4 regions of the Methylobacterium aquaticum genome follow, and region 4 is predicted to be linked to each of the others. Evidence: predicted binding sites of a transcription regulator. Region 4 holds the regulator's gene; each other region holds the start of a gene.
The links. The regulator LexA, encoded in region 4, represses DNA repair genes until DNA is damaged. The targets are predictions, from matches to a motif close to TGTTCNNNNTGTGTTCNG.
Positions count from the first base shown of each region.

Region 1: a site for LexA is predicted at 1,241-1,258, ahead of ssb (single-stranded DNA-binding protein). Genes of this name have one in related genera too.
Region 2: a site for LexA is predicted at 758-775, ahead of F1D61_RS23135 (PA0069 family radical SAM protein). Genes of this name have one in related genera too.
Region 3: a site for LexA is predicted at 1,016-1,033, ahead of F1D61_RS00770 (trna delta -isopentenylpyrophosphate transferase). Genes of this name have one in related genera too.

Region 1 is NZ_CP043627.1:3,504,676-3,506,872, reverse strand. It holds gene F1D61_RS15905 (TadE/TadG family type IV pilus assembly protein) at 1-26, opposite strand, end outside; gene ssb (single-stranded DNA-binding protein) at 519-1,088, opposite strand; gene F1D61_RS15895 (O-acetylhomoserine aminocarboxypropyltransferase/cysteine synthase family protein) at 1,427-2,197, opposite strand, start outside.
Region 2 is NZ_CP043627.1:5,076,369-5,078,565, reverse strand. It holds gene moaB (molybdenum cofactor biosynthesis protein B) at 1-205, shown strand, start outside; gene F1D61_RS23140 (hypothetical protein) at 171-686, opposite strand; gene F1D61_RS23135 (PA0069 family radical SAM protein) at 806-1,918, shown strand; gene F1D61_RS23130 (GNAT family N-acetyltransferase) at 2,075-2,197, shown strand, end outside.
Region 3 is NZ_CP043627.1:171,325-173,521, forward strand. It holds gene F1D61_RS00770 (trna delta -isopentenylpyrophosphate transferase) at 1-763, opposite strand, end outside; gene F1D61_RS00775 (hypothetical protein) at 1,102-1,782, shown strand; gene F1D61_RS00780 (DegQ family serine endoprotease) at 2,082-2,197, opposite strand, start outside.
Region 4 is NZ_CP043627.1:6,591,541-6,593,737, forward strand. It holds gene F1D61_RS30485 (hypothetical protein) at 1-384, opposite strand, end outside; gene lexA (transcriptional repressor LexA) at 489-1,232, shown strand; gene F1D61_RS30495 (NCS2 family permease) at 1,454-2,197, opposite strand, start outside.

The DNA of each region.
Region 1 (2,197 bases), 3.1 Mb from region 4:
GCGCGGCTTCCGGGGTCGAAACCCATCCTCGTCTCCGCGAGTCACCCCGTCCGGGCGTGATGAATCTATTCAAGCAATGTGTCGGGCAGATATGAATCGATCATTAAATCGCGTGTGTCTATTCCGGCGATTCGCGCAGGAATCGTGTCGGTCGTATCCTGCCCTCCGGCGACGCAACGGCATGGACCATGGTCTGTTTGATCTAAACAATCACCGGTCACGCCGTGACCGGGTGATTCTCTGGGGCAGCCGTTCGTTGTCGCGCATGACGCGGCGGGCCGGAGCCCGGCTCGCCGCGGAAAGGTGGAACGGCCTAAGCAGGTTTCGCCGAAGCGGCGGACCGGCTCGGTGCCGGAGATCTGCGACGAAACCGGAGCTGAAGCGGACGAGGCGTCGGCCTGCCGCCGCAAGTCCGCCTAGAGCACTTCACGATCGCGCTGCAATCGCGAAGCTCTCTAGGTCGTTGATTTTGCCGCATTTTCTGCGACGAACCGGTATCCACTTCGTCGGAAAATGCTCTAGAACGGGATATCGTCGTCGAGATCGTCGTAGCGCTTCTGGTTGCCGCCGCCGCTCGACGACGGGGCCGGGCGCCGCTCGCCGCCCGACGAGGAGGAGCGTCCGCCGCTGCTGCGTCCGCCGCCACCGCCGCCGCCGTAATCGCCGCCGCGGCTGATCTGGCCGCCGCCCATGTCGTCGCCGCCCATCTCGCCCATGCCGCCCTCGGCCCCGCCGCCGCGGCCGTCGAGGATGGTCAGTTCGCCGCGGAAGCGCTGCAGCACGATCTCGGTCGTGTACTTCTCGACGCCGGACTGGTCCTGCCACTTGCGGGTCTGGAGCTGACCCTCGACATAGACCTTCGAGCCCTTGCGCAGGTACTGCTCGGCGACGCGGGCCAGGTTCTCGTTGTAGATCACGACCGAGTGCCACTCGGTCTTCTCCTTGCGCTCGCCGCTCGCCTTGTCCTTCCAGGACTCGGACGTGGCCAGGCGCAGGTTCACCACCGGGTCGCCGGAGGCCAGCCGGCGGGTCTCGGGATCGCGCCCGAGATTGCCCACCAGGATCACCTTGTTCACGCTGCCCGCCATTCCGCTCTCCTCTCGTTCCATCTCACTCGGGCGCAAGCCCGGCCGACGCCGCGGACCACCGCTTCGGGTCCGCGAGTTGGGCCGAACAGGCCGGGACCGGCAAGGGCGGGGGCACGGTTTTGCCCGCTACACACATGCCGGCGGCCTAAGCGTGTTCTACATTTGTTCAGAGGGTGAGGCAAGCGCCATCCGGGGATGGTCGGGGCGGTGCGGAGTGTCGGACCCTGTTCGAGTCTCTCGACGGAGTTGACACCCTCCGGGTGGTTCCTGGCTCCGCTTTCGCGGCCCCGGAACGACCCGGAGGGTGTCGATTCGGCAGGATCCGACCGGACGGATTGTCAGTCGAGCGCGTCCAGCGACTGCGCCACGTCGGCGATCAGGTCCTCGACCGATTCGAGCCCGATCGACAGCCGCACGGTGTCCGGGCCGACCCGGGCGGCCTCCTTGTCGGCGGCGGGAAGCTGGCGGTGGGTGGTGGTCGCCGGATGGATCGCCAGGGACTTGATCTCGCCGATATTGACGAGGTGCGAGATCAGGTTGAGCCCGGTGATGAAGCTCTTCGCCGCTTTCTCGCCGCCCTTGAAGCCGACGGTGAAGATCGAGCCGGCGCCCATCGGGGCATACCGGTTCGCCATCGCCTCGCCGGGCTGGCCCGGCAGGGACGGGTAGCTCACCCAGGCCACCTTCGGGTGATCCTTCAGGAAGGCCGCCACCGCCCGCGCGTTGGCGCAGTGGCGCTCCATGCGCAGGGGCAGGGTCTCGGTGCCGGTGAGCGTCAGGAAGGCGTTCATCGGCGACAGGCCGGGGCCGAGGTCGCGCAGGCCGAACAGCCGGCAGGCGACGGCGAAGGCGGTCTCGGGGAAGCGCTCGGAGACGACGAGGCCGTCGTAATCCGGCCAGGGCTCGTTGATCAGGTTGTAGCGGCCGGTGCCCTTCCAGTCGAAGCGGCCGCCGTCGCAGACGAGGCCGCCGATCACCGTGCCGGAGCCCGACAGGAACTTCGAGGTCGAGTGGACGACGATGTCGGCGCCGTGCTCGATCGGCCGGATCAGGGCCGGGGAGGCGAGCGTGTTGTCGACGACGAGCGGCAGGCCGTGCTTGTGCGCCAC
Region 2 (2,197 bases), 1.5 Mb from region 4:
CACCGCCGGGGTCGTTGCCGCCACCTACGTGTTCGTGCTGCCGGGCTCGCCCGGCGCCTGCCGGGACGCCTGGGACGGCATCCTGGCAGCCCAGCTCGATTACCGGCACCGGCCGTGCAACTTCGTCGAGATCATGCCGCGCCTCGACGAGCACCTGAAGCGCGGCGCCGTCAGCTCCGGAGCAGCGACCCCCGCAGGGGCCTGACCGGCAGGCGGGCGCGGAAGGGAAGCCCCGCCCGCAGCGCGTCGACCCGCACGAGGTCGCCGGCCCGCACCTGGCGGGTGCCGGTCAGTGCCTCGCGCCGTCCGGCGATCCGCTCGAACAGGGCGGCATGCGGCCGGCGCAGGCGGCCGACCGCCTCGGGGTTCGCCGTGGCGCCGAACCGGTCGAGCACCCGGATCCAGCCCTCCGCCGGCACGTCCCCGGCCTCCAGGCACAGCATCCAGGGCCGGCGCGCCAATCCGGCCGCCGCCATCCAGGGGCTCCGCCCCCGCGCTGCCAGGGCCGCGCCGGTGCTCTCCGCCATGGTGGCGACCTCCGGATCGTCCGGGTGTTCGGCGGCGATCACCGCATCGCCCACCACGCCCGCCGCGACGCCGGCCACGAGGGCCGCCAGGGTATCGGCGAGGGCGTCGATGCGCTCCGGATCGATCGCGCCGGGGAAATGGATGGCAGCCGTGAACATGAGGGCGCCATAGCGGATCGCAGGCGGCGCGTCCTGCCTCGATCGTTGGCAATTGTTTCGGCTCTTGCGTTTGTTCCTGTTTTGTTCAAATCTCGGCCGCGATCGTGCGGGAGGCCGGGATGGAATCGGGATGCGGGCATGGGGCGCGCCGGCTCGCCGGGTCGACCCCGGCGGCGGAATCGCGTCGCGGGCGCGGCGCCACCGCCAACCCGGCCGGTCGGTTCGAGCCCGCCGCCCGCGAGGCCTTCGCCGACGGCTGGGAGATCGAGGAGGAGCTGCCGCCGTTCCGCACCGAGGTCACGCTGGAGCGGGCGCGCACCATCATCACCCGCAACGACTCGCCCGATATCGGCTTCGACCGCTCGATCAACCCGTATCGCGGCTGCGAGCATGGCTGCGTCTACTGCTTCGCCCGGCCCAACCATGCCTATGCGGGACTGTCGCCGGGGCTCGACTTCGAGACCAAGCTCTTTGCCAAGCCCGACGCGGCGGCCTTGCTCGAACGCGAGCTCTCGGCCCGGGGCTACGCGCCCCGTACCATCGCGCTCGGCACCGCCACCGATCCCTACCAGCCGATCGAGCGGCGCTACCGCCTGACCCGCGCCGTGCTCGAGGTGCTGGCGCGCTTCCGCCACCCGGTCGGCCTCGTCACCAAATCGGACCTCGTGCTGCGCGACCTCGACATCCTGGCGCCGATGGCGGCGGAGGGGCTGGTGAAGGTCGCGCTCTCGGTCACGACGCTCGATCCCGATCTCGCCCGCCGGATGGAGCCCCGGGCGCCGCGGCCCGACAAGCGCCTTCGGGCGATCCGGATGCTGGCGGAGGCCGGGGTGCCCGTGATGGTGCTGGTGGCGCCGCTGATCCCGGGCCTCAACGACCACGAGATCGAGGCCGTCCTGACCCGGGCCCGCGAGGCGGGGGCAACTGAGGCCGGCGGCGTGCTGCTGCGCCTGCCGCACGAACTCGCCGACCTGATGCGCGACTGGTTTTCCGAGCATTTTCCCGATCGGGCCGGGCGGACCTTCTCGCTCCTCGCGCAGAGCCGCGGCGGCAAGGTCTACGATGCGACGTATGGGCGGCGGTTCACCGGAACGGGGCCTTACGCGGACCTGCTGGACCAGCGCATGCGGGTGGCGATGACGCGGCTCGGGTATCCGGCCGAGCGGCTGCGGCTGCGGACGGATCTGTTTCGGGTTCCCGTGCAGAAGGGTGGGCAGTACAGCCTGTTCTGAGCGGCGGAGGCCGTCGCGGGCGGGGCGCGGGTTTCCCCTCTCCCCGCGGGCGGGGAGAGGGGGGTTCCTGTGCCCTCCTTGTCCCCGGGCCGCCCACCTGCCACGCCGTGCAGCGCGATCTGTTTCCTCAAGGGAAATCTCTGCTACGCTGCTGCGATGAAAGGTGTTCCGCCCACCCTCGACACCCCCCGCCTCCACCTGCGCCTCGTCGCCCCCGGGGACGCCGAGGCGACCAGCGCCCTGATGACCCCGGCGGTGAGCCGTTGGCTCGCGATGTGG
Region 3 (2,197 bases), 570 kb from region 4:
ACGCCACCGCGGCCTTGCGGGACTTGGCGTTGCTGCGGGCCGGCCAGCCCAGAGCGACGAGCCGGGCCTTGGCGTGCTCGCGGACCTCGTCGCGCAGGCCCGGCGGCATCGCGGCGAGCGCCGCTTGCGTCTCGGGCGCGAGCATCAGGTCGGTCACCGCGTTGATCGACTGCGCCTGGTCGATGCGGGCGGTGAGGTCGGCTTCCGACTCCGACGCCTCGGCGCGGGGCGCCTCGTCCCGCGGCGCGTCGGCATCGTTGGCGGCCTCGGCCTCGCGGTCGGACTCTTCGGCATCGTGCCGCTCGCGCACGGGCTCGGGCCGGCGCGACTGGTTCGCCGCCACCAGGTCGGGCCGGCTCGCCTTGAACTCGTCGGCCTCGTCCTCGGAATAGAGCAGGCCGTGCAGGCCGGCGAGCTTGAGGATGACCCGGTCCTTGGCCCGCTTCTCCGCCATGGCGAAGACGTAGGCCGCCTGTTTGCCCGAGACGCGGTAGTTCACGCCGATCAAGGCCTCGCCGATCGACCACTCGGTGCGGTCGCCGTTCGGGCCCGGCATGTGGCCGGTCACCAGGATCACCGCCTCGTCCCGCTCGGCCCGCACGATCACCGGGGCGTCGAAGCGGATGCGGGCCTGCACGGCGATCCGCTCCAGGGCCTTGTGGTAGATCACGGCGGTGCCCTGCACGCGCCAGACGTTGCCGGCCAGCGGCTCGCCGTAGGTGGCGAGGATGTCCGCGATCTGCTTGTCCGTGGTTGCGCTCATCTCGATCGATCTCACCTGCTGACAGCGGATCCGGACGGGCGGGGGAATCGGCCGGTTCCACATTTGTTCTTATAGCACGAGAGATGGGGCGGCGCGAGCGTTTTCGCGATAGCGACGCGAGATCAGAGGCCCGCCGGGGATGATGTTCTTGTCGCACCCTCGCTCCCGCCGACACCCTGCCCAGATGATCCGGCGACCCGTCACGGCGCATCGACACGGCGACGATTGCCGCGGCGTTGCTCCAGGCAGGTAAGTTCGCTAAATGTTCCTAAAGACCTGAGCCTCTAGAACTTGAGCGTGTCGGCGCGTCGGCGCCGGCTCTGGCCCCGGAGCCCCGCATGAGCACCCCTGCCCTCCTCGATTCCGCGACCCTGCTCGAACGCCCTGGGCAACGCCGCGGCGCCTTGCGGAGCGCCGCTCCCCGGCGCGGCGCGGCCCTCGTGGCCGCGGTTCCGCGCCCGGCCCTGGTCGCGGATTTCCTCGCCATCGCGGCCCTCGACCCGGCGGTGGAACGCCTGCGCGCCGCCACCGCCCCGGTCCGCCTGACCCTCGGCGACACGGTTCTGGAGCATGCCGCCGATTTCGAGCAGGCGCGCACCGACGAGCCGGGCCTCCTCGTCGACGTGGTGGCGGAGGGCGATCTCGCGCGGCACCCCTTCCGCACGGCCTACGTGGCGGGCGAGCCGGTGGTGGCCGAGGACGGCCGCCGCTTCGTCATCGAGAGTGCCGCGACCCTGCGGGCCGAGCCGCGGATCTCGACGGTGCGGCTGATCATGGCCTGCCGCCGCACCCATGTCTCGGCCGGCGACCGGGTGCGGATCCTGCACCACCTCGACGAGTGCGGCACCGGTCGCCTGGTCGAATGCGCCGCCATGGCGATCAACGCCCAGGACGGCGTCGCGGCGGTGCTGGCCCTCGCCGTCGAAGGGCTGGTTGCGGTGGATATCAGCCGCCCGATCCTGCCGGAGACGCCGGTGCGGCGGCGGATGCTGCCGTATCCGGACCCGTTCGGGTTCTAGAGCATGTTCCGACGACGTGGATACCGGTCCGTCGTCGGCAATGCGACGAGATCAAAACCCTGGAGAGCGTCGCGATGGCAGCCCGATCATGAAGCGCTCTCGTTCGCTTCGGCATCGGGAAGACCGGTCCGGTGCCTTTGACGTCATCAGCCCGGGCTCGCCGCAGGCGAGAACCCGGGATGACGGGGGAGGGTGTCACACGAAATCAGGAAGATCACTTCCGGATTTCGTCTCACGAGCCCGCGGCGCGGGGCGACGCCAGTTTCCGCATCGCGAAGCGATCACCCCGCTACGGTCCCCTACCCCCCGAACACCGACGTCAGCTGCTGCCCACCCCGGGTGATCGTCACCTCCCACATCGAGGCCGGGGCGCGGGTCATGCGCTCCAGGTCCTTGGTCGAGGTCACCGGGGCGC
Region 4 (2,197 bases):
TGCGGCCATCAATTCGTTGATGATTGCTTGGCTGCGTTTGCTACGACGTTCCCCTTTGGGGGCTTTATCGACAGTTTGTCTGTTGACGCCTTTAGCGACCCGCTCCTTATCGAGAGTGGTGCCTTGGGCCACGAGCCCAGCCCTCACGGCCCTGTAAAGGTCCGGCGAGCCGATGATAGCCACAGGGAGAGCGCGCTTGATCCGGCGCATGTTGCACGGGAAAACGCGTGCTCGCAGCATGTTACAGATATCTGGCGGCGGAGTGCCCTGCGACCTCGCCTTACCAATCGGCATCGGAATAAGTTGTTGATATAGTGAGAGTTTTCCGAAGCTGTCGCCAAACATCTCCGATCGCCCGCCGCCAAAAAGCTTCGACGCGCCCACCCTTCGCGCCGCCTTTTCGAACCCGCTTGCGGAACACTTGCGGAACGCTTACCATGTTCGCGATTTGTTTCCGGAGCGCGGCAGCGCGGGGATGAGAGTGTCACATGCTCACGCGTAAGCAGTTGGACCTGCTCCGCTTCATTCAGCAGAGGATGCGGGAGACGGGCGTTCCCCCGTCCTTCGACGAGATGAAGGACGCCCTCGACCTCAAGTCGAAATCGGGCATCCATCGCCTGATCACCGCCCTGGAGGAGCGCGGCTTCCTGCGCCGCCTGCCGAACCGGGCCCGGGCGATCGAGGTGATCCGCCTGCCCGACACGGTGACGGGGCCGGCGCAGGCCGCGCCCGCCCCCGGGGCCGAGGTGGTGCGGTTCAACCCCAGCGTGGTCGAGGGTGGGCGTGCCCACGAGCCGAAGCGGCAAGCCGGCATCCCCGCCATGGCGACCGCCTCGGACGAGAACGGTCACTCGGTCAGCGTGCCGGTGATGGGCCGGATCGCCGCCGGTACGCCGATCTCGGCGATCCAGAGCCAGAGCCGTACGGTGGCGATGTCGCCGGACTTCCTGGCCAGCGGCGAGCATTACGCCCTGGAGGTGCGCGGCGATTCGATGATCGAGGCCGGCATCCTCGACGGCGACCTCGTGGTCATCCGCCGCCAGGAGACCGCCAATACCGGCGACATCATCGTGGCCCTGATCGACGACGAGGAGGCGACCCTGAAGCGCCTGCGCCGCCGCGGCTCGTCGATTGCGCTGGAAGCCGCCAACCCGGCCTACGAGACCCGCGTGCTCGGGCCGGACCGGGTGCGGATCCAGGGAAGGCTGGTGAGCCTAGTGCGGAAGTACTGAATCGATTCGGGGATTGGCGCATCGCTCAACCCTCCCCCCTCTGCGGGGGAGGGTAGTCCCTGCGTCAGCAGGGGCCGGGAGAGGGGCAGCGCGACGCTGTTCCAGGTGGCGCCCGTCACCATGGTCGCTCCCTTTCCGGAAGCGTGGTTCCCCTCTCCCGCCCCGCATCCGCGGGGCACCCTCCCCCGCAGAGGGGGGAGGGTACAGATGCGTCGCGCCCGTCAGTGCGCGCTCCCCGTTGCGACGAACTTGAACAGGAACACCCCGGCGATCACCCACACCACCGGCTTCACCTCCCGGAACCGCCCGGTGAGCAGCTTGATCACCGCGTAGGTGATGAAGCCGAAGGCGACGCCGTTGGCGATCGAGTAGGTGAAGGGCATCAGCAGCGCCGTCACGCAGGCCGGCAGCACCTCGGTCAGGTCGTCCCAGTCGAGATCGACCAGTTCGTGCAGCATCAGGCAGGCGACGTAGAACAGGGCCGGCGCCGTGGCGTAGGCCGGAACCGAGCCGGCGAGCGGCGCGAAGAACAGGCAGGCGAGGAACAGGACCGCCACCGTGGCGGCGGTGAGGCCGGTGCGGCCGCCCTCCTCGACGCCGGACGCGCTCTCGAGGTAGGCGGTGGTGCTCGACGTGCCCAGCAGCGAGCCGACGAAGATCGAGGACGAATCCGCCATCAGCGCCTTGTCGAGGCGCTCCATCTTGCCCTCGGTCAGCAGCCCCGCCCGGTTGGCGACACCCATCAGCGTGCCGGTGGCATCGAACAATTCGACGAGGAAGAACACCAGGATCACGTTGAGGAGACCGCCCGACAGGGCGCCCTTGATGTCGAGGGCAAACAGGGTCGGGGCGATCGAGGGCGGCAGCGAGGCGACGCCCTGGAAGGTGTTGTCGGCGACGATGAAGCTCAACGCCGTGACGGTGAGGATGCCGGCGAGCAGCGCGCCGCGGACCTTGCGCACCGA